2 regions of the Micromonospora sp. NPDC049204 genome follow, and region 1 is predicted to be linked to the other one. Evidence: riboswitches for the same ligand, from Rfam matches in the RefSeq annotation. Region 1 holds a riboswitch; the other holds the start of a gene.
The links. Region 1 has a riboswitch for cyclic di-AMP ahead of AB0A90_RS10445 (hypothetical protein). Riboswitches for the same ligand answer to the same signal wherever they lie in the genome.
Positions count from the first base shown of each region.

Region 2: another riboswitch for cyclic di-AMP. It lies ahead of AB0A90_RS24225 (hypothetical protein); the one in region 1 lies ahead of AB0A90_RS10445 (hypothetical protein).

Region 1 covers NZ_JBEZDC010000004.1:273,808-277,958, reverse strand. The annotation lists gene AB0A90_RS10455 (AAA family ATPase) at 1-1,011, shown strand, start outside; gene AB0A90_RS10450 (cation diffusion facilitator family transporter) at 1,119-2,036, shown strand; cyclic di-AMP (ydaO/yuaA leader) riboswitch at 2,148-2,279, shown strand; gene AB0A90_RS10445 (hypothetical protein) at 2,336-3,352, shown strand; gene AB0A90_RS10440 (hypothetical protein) at 3,560-4,060, shown strand.
Region 2 covers NZ_JBEZDC010000013.1:215,931-220,081, forward strand. The annotation lists gene AB0A90_RS24220 (carbonic anhydrase) at 32-754, shown strand; gene AB0A90_RS24225 (hypothetical protein) at 812-1,831, opposite strand; cyclic di-AMP (ydaO/yuaA leader) riboswitch at 1,836-1,966, opposite strand; gene AB0A90_RS24230 (YibE/F family protein) at 2,133-3,503, opposite strand; gene AB0A90_RS24235 (metal-sensitive transcriptional regulator) at 3,697-3,993, opposite strand; gene AB0A90_RS24240 (copper ion binding protein) at 4,089-4,151, shown strand, end outside.

The DNA.
Region 1 (4,151 bases):
ACCTTCGAGGCGGAGATCGCCGACCGGGCCGAGTTCCGCGAGTTTCTCAAGGCGTGGTGGCCCCGGCTGCACCCCCGGCACGTGCTCGGCTGGCTGGCCCGGCCGGAGCGGCTGCGCCGGTACGCGGGCGGGATCCTCTCCTCCGCGGAGATCCGGCTGCTCGGCGCCGCGTACCGGAGCCTGGAATCCGATGGGCTGACGATCGCCGACATCGCGCTGCTCGACGAGTTGGACGCCCTGCTCGGCAAGCCGGCGCAGCCGGCCAAGGCCCGCCGCGACCCGTTCCAGCTCGCTGGCGGCGTACGCGAGCTGACCACCGCGAGCGAGCGGCAGCGGGCGGCCCGGGCGGCGGCCCGGGAGCGTCCGGAGGACTACCGGGACTACGCGCACGTGGTGGTGGACGAGGCACAGGACGTCTCGCCGATGCAGTGGCGGATGGTCGGACGGCGCGGCAGCCTGGCCTCCTGGACGGTGGTGGGTGACCCCGCGCAGACCGCGTGGACCGGCGATCCGGAGGAGCTGACCCGGGCCCGGGACCAGGCGCTGGGCCGGCGTAAGCGGCACGATTTCACGCTCACCACCAACTACCGCAACTCGTCGGAGATCTTCGCGGTGGCGGCGGCGGAGATCCGCCGGCTCTACCCCGACCTGCCGCTGCCGACCGCGGTGCGCTCCACCGGGGTCGATCCGGTCGAGCTGGTGGTGCCCGCGAGCGGGTTGGAGACCGCCGTCGTGAAGGCGGCCGCCGGGCTGCTGGCCGAGGTGGAGGGCACGGTCGGGGTGATCACGCCGGTCCCCCGCCGCGACGAGGTCGCCGGTTGGCTCGACGCGCTCGACGCGCCGCGCCTACAGGTGGTGACCAGCCTGGAGGCCAAGGGCATGGAGTACGACGGGGTCGTGCTCGTCGCCCCGAGCGAGATCCGGGCGGATCCGGGTGCGGGGGTACGCACCCTGTACGTGGCGCTCTCCCGGGCCACGCAACGGCTCACCACCATCGATCCAACCGGCTGATCCGGCGCGTCTCGCCCGGCGGACCAGCGGTCCACGCCACACTTGCATACATAGCGATGTGAGCATACATTTGACCGGGCCCCAACCGGCGGCGGAAGGTGGATCTCGTGGGCGCAGGTCATGACCACCACCATGGGTCGGTCGCCAATGCCGCACACCAGCACAGGGGTCGACTCTGGGCGGCATTCGGGCTGCTCGCCGCCCTGATGGTGGTCGAGGCGGTGACCGCCCTGCACACCGGTTCACTCGCCCTGCTCTCCGACGCCGGACACATGTTCACCGACGTGCTCGGCATCGGGATGGCGCTCGCCGCGATCACCGCGACCCGCCGGGCCACCATCGACCCCCAGCGCACCTTCGGGCTCTACCGACTCGAGGTCCTCGCCGCGCTGGCCAACGCCGTTCTGCTCTCCGGCGTCGCGATCTACGTGTTGATCACCGCGATCCGCCGCTTCGGCGACCCGCACGAGGTCGTCGCCGGCCCGATGCTCGTGGTGGCCGTGCTCGGCCTGCTCGCCAACATCGCCGCCTTCGCCCTGCTCCGCGCCGGAGCCCGGGAGAGCATCAACATCCAGGGCGCCTACCTGGAGGTGCTCGGCGACCTGCTGGGCTCACTCGGCGTGATCGGCGCGGCGCTCCTCATCTCCGTCACCGACTGGTGGTGGGCCGACCCACTGGTCGCCGTCGCCATCGGCGTGTTCATCCTGCCGCGCACCTGGCGGCTGGCACGGGCCGCCGTCCGCATCCTGGTGCAGGCCGCCCCGGAGCACCTCCAGGTGACCGCCGTGCACGACCGGCTGGCCGCGGTCCCCGGGGTGGTCGAGGTGCACGACCTGCACGTCTGGACGCTCACCTCCGGCATGGACGTGGCCTCCGCGCACCTGACCATGGCACCCGGCGCCGAGGTCGGCGCGGTGCTCACCGCAGCGCGTACCGCCCTGCACGACGACTTCCGGATCGAACACGCGACGTTGCAGATCGAGCCCGGCGCCGCCTCCGGAGCCTGCGGCTCGATCGAGTGGTGACACTTTTCTCGTGACGACGTACGCACCGTCCGTCACATCGGCTGCAGCCGCCCCACCCGCACCGGTAGGCTCGGTCCCGGCCTCCACCAGGCGGCGCCCTCCAGGCGCCGGTGGCGGCCGCCGCCTAATCGCCCAACCGGGCGAACCGGGGAACCACGTTCCTGGGGTGCATCCGCGTCAGCGGTAGGGATCTTCCGTCCCGAACCCGTCAGCTAACCCGGTCGGCGGCTGACGGAAGGACATGCGCAGTGGCACCAGCACGACCACCCGCCGCCCGACTGGCGGCCCTGATCGTCGCGATGTTCGCCCTCGGCGTCGCGATCCCGGCCGGCACCGCCTCGGCCGCTCCCCCGACCGGCCTGCGGGCCGCAGCCGCACCCGACTCCGACGAGGAGGGCGGCACCCCCTCGCTCCGCGCCCAACTCGAGGCAGCCAGCAAGGGCTACCTGGACGCGAAGCGCGCTCTGGACACCTCCGTGCAGCGGCAGCAGCAACTCGCCACCCAACTGAAGACCATCGAGGTCGAGCTGGCCCAGCGCGACGGCAAGGTCGGTCAGATCGCCGGCGTGGCGTACCGCACCGGCCGGCTCGGCGCGGTGTCGGCGCTACTCAACAGCAACAGCCCGGAGGGCTTCATGGACCGGGCCGCCGCCCTGGAGGCGGTGGCCGCCAACGAGGACCGAGTGCTGCGCGATCTGCTCGCCACCAAGGACCAGGCCAACCGCACCCGGACCGCCCTGAACGGCGAGATCACCGAACAGCGCAAGCAGGTCGCGGTGATGGCCAAGCGCAAGGACCAGGCCGAACGGGCCCTGACCGTGGCCAACACCCCCAAGCCGCAGCCCACCGCCGACAGCGGCTCCAACCGGGGCACCTCCACCGCCAACGCGAAGGCGGCACCCCGCAACTCCGACGGCTCCTGGCCATCCGAGTCGTGCAGCGTCAACGACCCCACCCCCGCCAACGGCTGCATCACCCCGCGCACCCTGCACGCGCTCAACCAGGCCAAGGCCGCCGGCTTCACCCGGTACGTCTCCTGTCACCGCCCCAGCGGCTCCGGTGAACATCCCAAGGGCCGGGCCTGCGACTTCGCCGCCCAGGCGAGCGGCTTCGGCGGCAACGCCACCGGCGGCGACAAGACGTACGGCAACAACCTGGCCGCGTACTTCATCCGCAACGCCGACCGGCTCGCCGTGCTGTACGTGATCTGGTACCGGCAGATCTGGCTGCCCAGCAGCGGGTGGAAGTCGTACAGCGGCGCGAGCGGCACCCCCTCCACCGACCACACCAACCACGTACACCTGTCGGTCTACTGACCCACCCGACGGCTCCCCCGGACCGGTCCGGGGGTGATCCACTCGCAGTCGCCGACTCCGGGGTGTCCGGACGACGGGATACCCCGGAGTCGGCGATTGTCGTGTTGATCAGGATGGTGTCGCCGGGCCGGGGTACGTCGCCGGGCGTACCCCGGATGTCGTCGGCGGTCGGACGACCCGGCGCGGGTCGGCGGGCAGCATCGCGGTATGCGTCGGATCCCACCCACCGCCCGCAAGGGGCTCCTCACCCTGCACCTGGTCACCTCGCTCGGCTGGCTCGGCGCCGACCTGGTGCTCCTCACCCTCGGCATCGCCGTGCAGCGGGGCGCCGACCCGGCGGTGGTCTACCCGGTCACGGCGCTGGTCGGCACGGTGCTGTTCGCGCCGCTGAGCGTCCTGGTCTGGCTGATCGGGGTCGCCAGCGCGCTACTCACCCCGTGGGGGCTGTGGCGCCATCGCTGGGTGCTGGCCAAGCTCGTGCTCACCACGGTGATGGTCGGGCTGGTGTTGTTCCTGCTCACGCCGAATCTGCGGCACGCCGGTGCGGTGGGCGCCGCCCTCCCCGCCCGGGACCGCGTGGACCTGGTCATCGCGCCGGCGGTGTCGACGACCTTGATGATCATCGCGACGGTGCTGTCCACGTACAAGCCGTGGGGCCGACGTCCCGCCGCCCGACCCGCCCTGGCAGGCCACGGCCGCAACCCGTGACCGCGCCACCACGACCGGGCTGCCGGGATCGCGCCGCCAAGATCGCGCTAAAACCAGGATGTAGTGGCCTCCCGACGCCCGCAGGCCACTA
Region 2 (4,151 bases), on a different contig from region 1:
CAGGTCAGACGCATGAAGACGAGGTGCGGGGATGAGTCGTCCTGGAACTCCCGGCGGCCAGCCGGGTTCGCAGCGGATCGCCGACCAGGCGTCCGCACCCACCGAGCCGGCCCGGGCGTACGCCGAGCTGACCGCCGGCAACCAGCGCTTCGTCAGCGGGGTCCCGCGCCACCCCAACCAGGACGCCGGGCGCCGGTCCGCCGTGGCCGACGGGCAGCATCCGTTCGCGGTGATCGTCGGCTGCTCCGACTCCCGGCTGGCCGCCGAGATCATCTTCGACCGGGGGCTGGGTGACCTGTTCGTGGTCCGCACGGCCGGGCACACGGCCGGTCCGGAGGTCCTCGGCAGCGTGGAGTACGCGGTGACCGTCCTCGGCACCCCGCTGGTGGTGGTGCTCGGCCACGACTCGTGCGGGGCGGTGCAGGCGGCGCGGGAGACCGTCGCGACCGGCACCCAGCCCCCCGGGCACCTGGGCGCGGTCGTCGATGCCGTGCTGCCCAGCCTGCGCCGGGCCGAGACCGAGGGCGTGGACGACATCGACGGGATCGTCGACATCCACATCGCGCAGACCGTCGAGGCGCTGCTCGGGCAGTCGCCCGTGCTGGCCGCCGAGGTGGCGCAGGGGCGGTGCGCGGTGGTGGGTGTGTCGTACCGGCTCGCCGCCGGGGTGGTGCGCCCGGTGGCCGCCGTGCCGGCCGGCTTCGCGGCGCTCGGCGTGCCGACCGCGTCAGCCGAACCGGTCGCGGCCGCCTGACGCGTCGAGGGCCGCCCCGCGCGACGCGGAACGGCCCTCGACGAAGGATGCTGCGGGTCAGAGCATCGACATGTGCACGTGGTCGGTGTGGTTCGACGGCCCGCTGTACGACTTCCAGCCGGTCGCCGGGAACCAGATCTGCCGGTTCCAGATCACGTAGTAGATGCCGAGCCGGTCCGCGTTGCGGATGAGGAACGCGGCGACGTTGTTGCCGTACGTCCGGGTGTCCTCGTTGTGCCAGGGTGAGAAGCCGCTCTTCTGGAGCGACCAGTCGCAGGCGCGGCCCTTCGGGTGCTCGTACGGTCCACCATTGCGGTGACAGCCGACGAACCGGGTGAAGCCGGCCCGCCTGACCTCCTTGTACGCGTGCAGTGTGCGCGGCGTGACGCAGCCGGACGTGGTGGGGTCCTTCTCGCTACAGGACTGCGCCTTCCAGTCGCCGTCGGCGGTGCGACCCGGGCCGATCTTGGCGACCGGCGAGGTGGCGTCCACCAGGCCGCCGGTGAAGCCCTTGCCGCCGACCAGGGCGAGCGCCTTGTCGGCCTCGCTCTTGCGCTTGGCCATCACGGCGGTCTGCTTCTGCTGCTCGCGGACCTCGGTGTCGAGGAGCAGTTTGGCCTGCTCGGCACGGGCCTTCACCGCGTTGACCTCGGCGAGCTTGTTCTCGTTCACCATGTTGATCTCGTCGAGCATCGCGGCGCGCTGCACGAACGTGTCCGGGGCGTTGCTCTCGAGCAGCATCGCCAGCGCACCGATCCGACCGGTCCGGTACGACTGGGAGGCGATCTGCCCGACCTGTGGCGCCAGCGCGTCCAGGTCGGCCTTGGCCCGGTCCACCTCCAGCGCCAACTCCAACTGCCGTTTCTTGGACTTGTCCAGTTTGGACTTGGCGGCGGAGTAGTCGCGGTTCACCTGCTCGATGACGTCGTTGAGCAGCTTGGGCTCGTCGTCCTCCTCGTGCCCGGACGGTGTGGGGGTCGTCGGGGCGGCGTGGGCCGGGAGGGGGCCGGCGAGCACGGTCAGTGCGGCGATCACGGCCACCACGGGTGTCAGCCAGCGGCGTAGGGGTGCCGTCACAATGTTCCCTTCCGTCGACCGCCGACCGGGTTAGCTGACGGGTTCGGGGCGGAAGTGGCCCCTACCGCTGACGCGGATTCACCCCACACACCTGGGTCCCCGGCTCGCCGGTTGGCGATTGGGCGGTGGCACCGCAGGCGCCGCTTCGCGCCTTCATCGGTAACCGGCAGCGAGGTTACCCGAGAGTCGACTGGGTGAGCTACGCCTGGATGCCGACCAAAAGTGTCATTTCGCCATAGCGTTGGGTGACCAGTGACGCGGTTCTCAGGGGGGAGGCCCGATCTGGTCACGCTGAGGAGTGTCACCATGCCGTATCCGTGCTCCTGTTCGACTCCGGCCACCCGTCGGTGGCGGTGGATGGGGGCGGGGTCCGCGTCTGGTCCGGCTCGTCGGGTCGAGAGGTGCGCGGTGAGCTGAGGGCGGCCAGCGCCTCCGCCCGGTCGGCCTGGGGGCGCGGCCGAGCGACCTCGGCGGGCGGCGTGGTCTCGGTGCGCCCGGCGGCGGTCACGATCGCGGCCAGCCCGGTGGTCAGTGGCACGGCGGCGATCAGCCCGAGGGTGGCGACCGCGCTACGGACGATCTCCTGCGCGAGGAACTCGCTGGTGAGCAACTGCCCGATCGGCCGCGCGTCGGCGGTGAGCAGGAGCAGCAGGGGCAGCGACGCGCCCGCGTACGCCAGCACGATGGTGTTGACAGTGGAGGCGATGTGCGCCCGGCCGACGCGGGTCGCCGCGCGGTACAGCTGCAAGCGGGTCAGCCCGGGATTGGCGTTCGACAGCTCGGTGACGGTGGCCGCCTGGGTGACCGTCACGTCGTCGAGCACCCCGAGCGAACCGATGATGATCCCGGCGAGCAGCAGGCCGTGCAGGTCCACGTCACCCTGGAACATCGACAGTGTCGTGGCGTCCTCACTGCCGAAGCCGGTGAGGTGGGTCGCCGCGGTGGCGACGGTGGCGAGCGCGCCGGTCAGCACCAGGCTGCCCAGGGTGCCGAGCACCGCGACCGAGGTCTGCGCGGTGACGCCGTGGGTCAGATAGAGCACCACGAACATGATCAGGGCGGCACCGACCACCGCCACCAGCAGCGGTGACCGGCCGGCGCCGATGCCCGGCAGCACGAAGGTGAGCAGGATGGCGAAGCTGGCCGCCAACCCGGCGAGCGCGGCCAACCCCCGCCACCGGCCGAACGCGACGATCGCGGCGGCGAAGACCACCGCCAGCCACACCAGCGGGGTGCCGCGCTGATGCTCGGCGATGTTCCAGTTGCTGACCGTGGGATCGGTCGGATCGGTCAACTCGACCAGGATGATCTCGTCGCCGACGTCGACACGTGGCGCGCCCGGCCCGTCGGGCACCGGTGTCTGCACCTGCTGGCCGGCGGCGGGCCCCTCGTCCACGCGGACGTCGACAGTGCCGCACGGCCCGGTGCCGACTCTGGGTGTGCCCTCGGGGCTCTCCGGCAGCGGCGGGCACGGCTCGGTCACCACCCGCGTCACCGTGCCGGCGTAGCGCGGCACGTCCGCTCCGCCGTCGGTCTGCGGTGCTCCTCCGCGCGGCCAGAGCAGCGCCGCGGCGACCACGGTGGCGACGAAGAGGGGCACCACGGTCATGACGAGGATCCGTCGCACCCGGGGTGGGGCGGACGGAGTGGGACGGGCGTGGTCGGAACCCAAGTCGAGACTCCCAACGATCCGGTGCGGGATACGTGTCAGCGCGCCGCGCGGTTCAGTGTCCTCGCCGAAAGGCGGCGCGAGGCGCGGCGGATCGCGGACCGACGACCACGCGATCACGGACGGTCAGTGCCCGGCCCCGGTTGCCCGGAAACCGACCCCGCGCCCGCGGGTGCCGGCACCCGCGGGCGTGTCGTCAACCGCGCTTCATCAGCCGGCCGACCGCCGCCATCATCTCGGTGGCCATCTCGTCGGCCCGACCTTCGGCGGCCCCCTCGTGCATGCAGTGCCGGGCGTGCCCGTCGAGCAGCCCCAGCGCCACCTTGTCCAGGGCGGCCTGGATCGCGGAGATCTGGGTGAGCACGTCGATGCAGTAGCGGTCGTCGTCGACCATCTTCTCGATGCCGCGGACCTGACCCTCGACTCGGCGGAGGCGCGCGAGCAGCTGGTCCTTGCTGGCGGTGTACCCGCGGATCGGAGTGGGTGCGCTCATGCCGACCAGGATAGCCTACCCCTGGGGGGTATGGTACGGTGCAGTCCGGTGGTGATACCCCCACCGGGTACCGGTACGGCGAAGGAGACGATCCGATGGTCAACACGACGTTCCAGGTGCAGGGAATGACCTGTGGGCACTGCGTCAGCGCGGTGAGC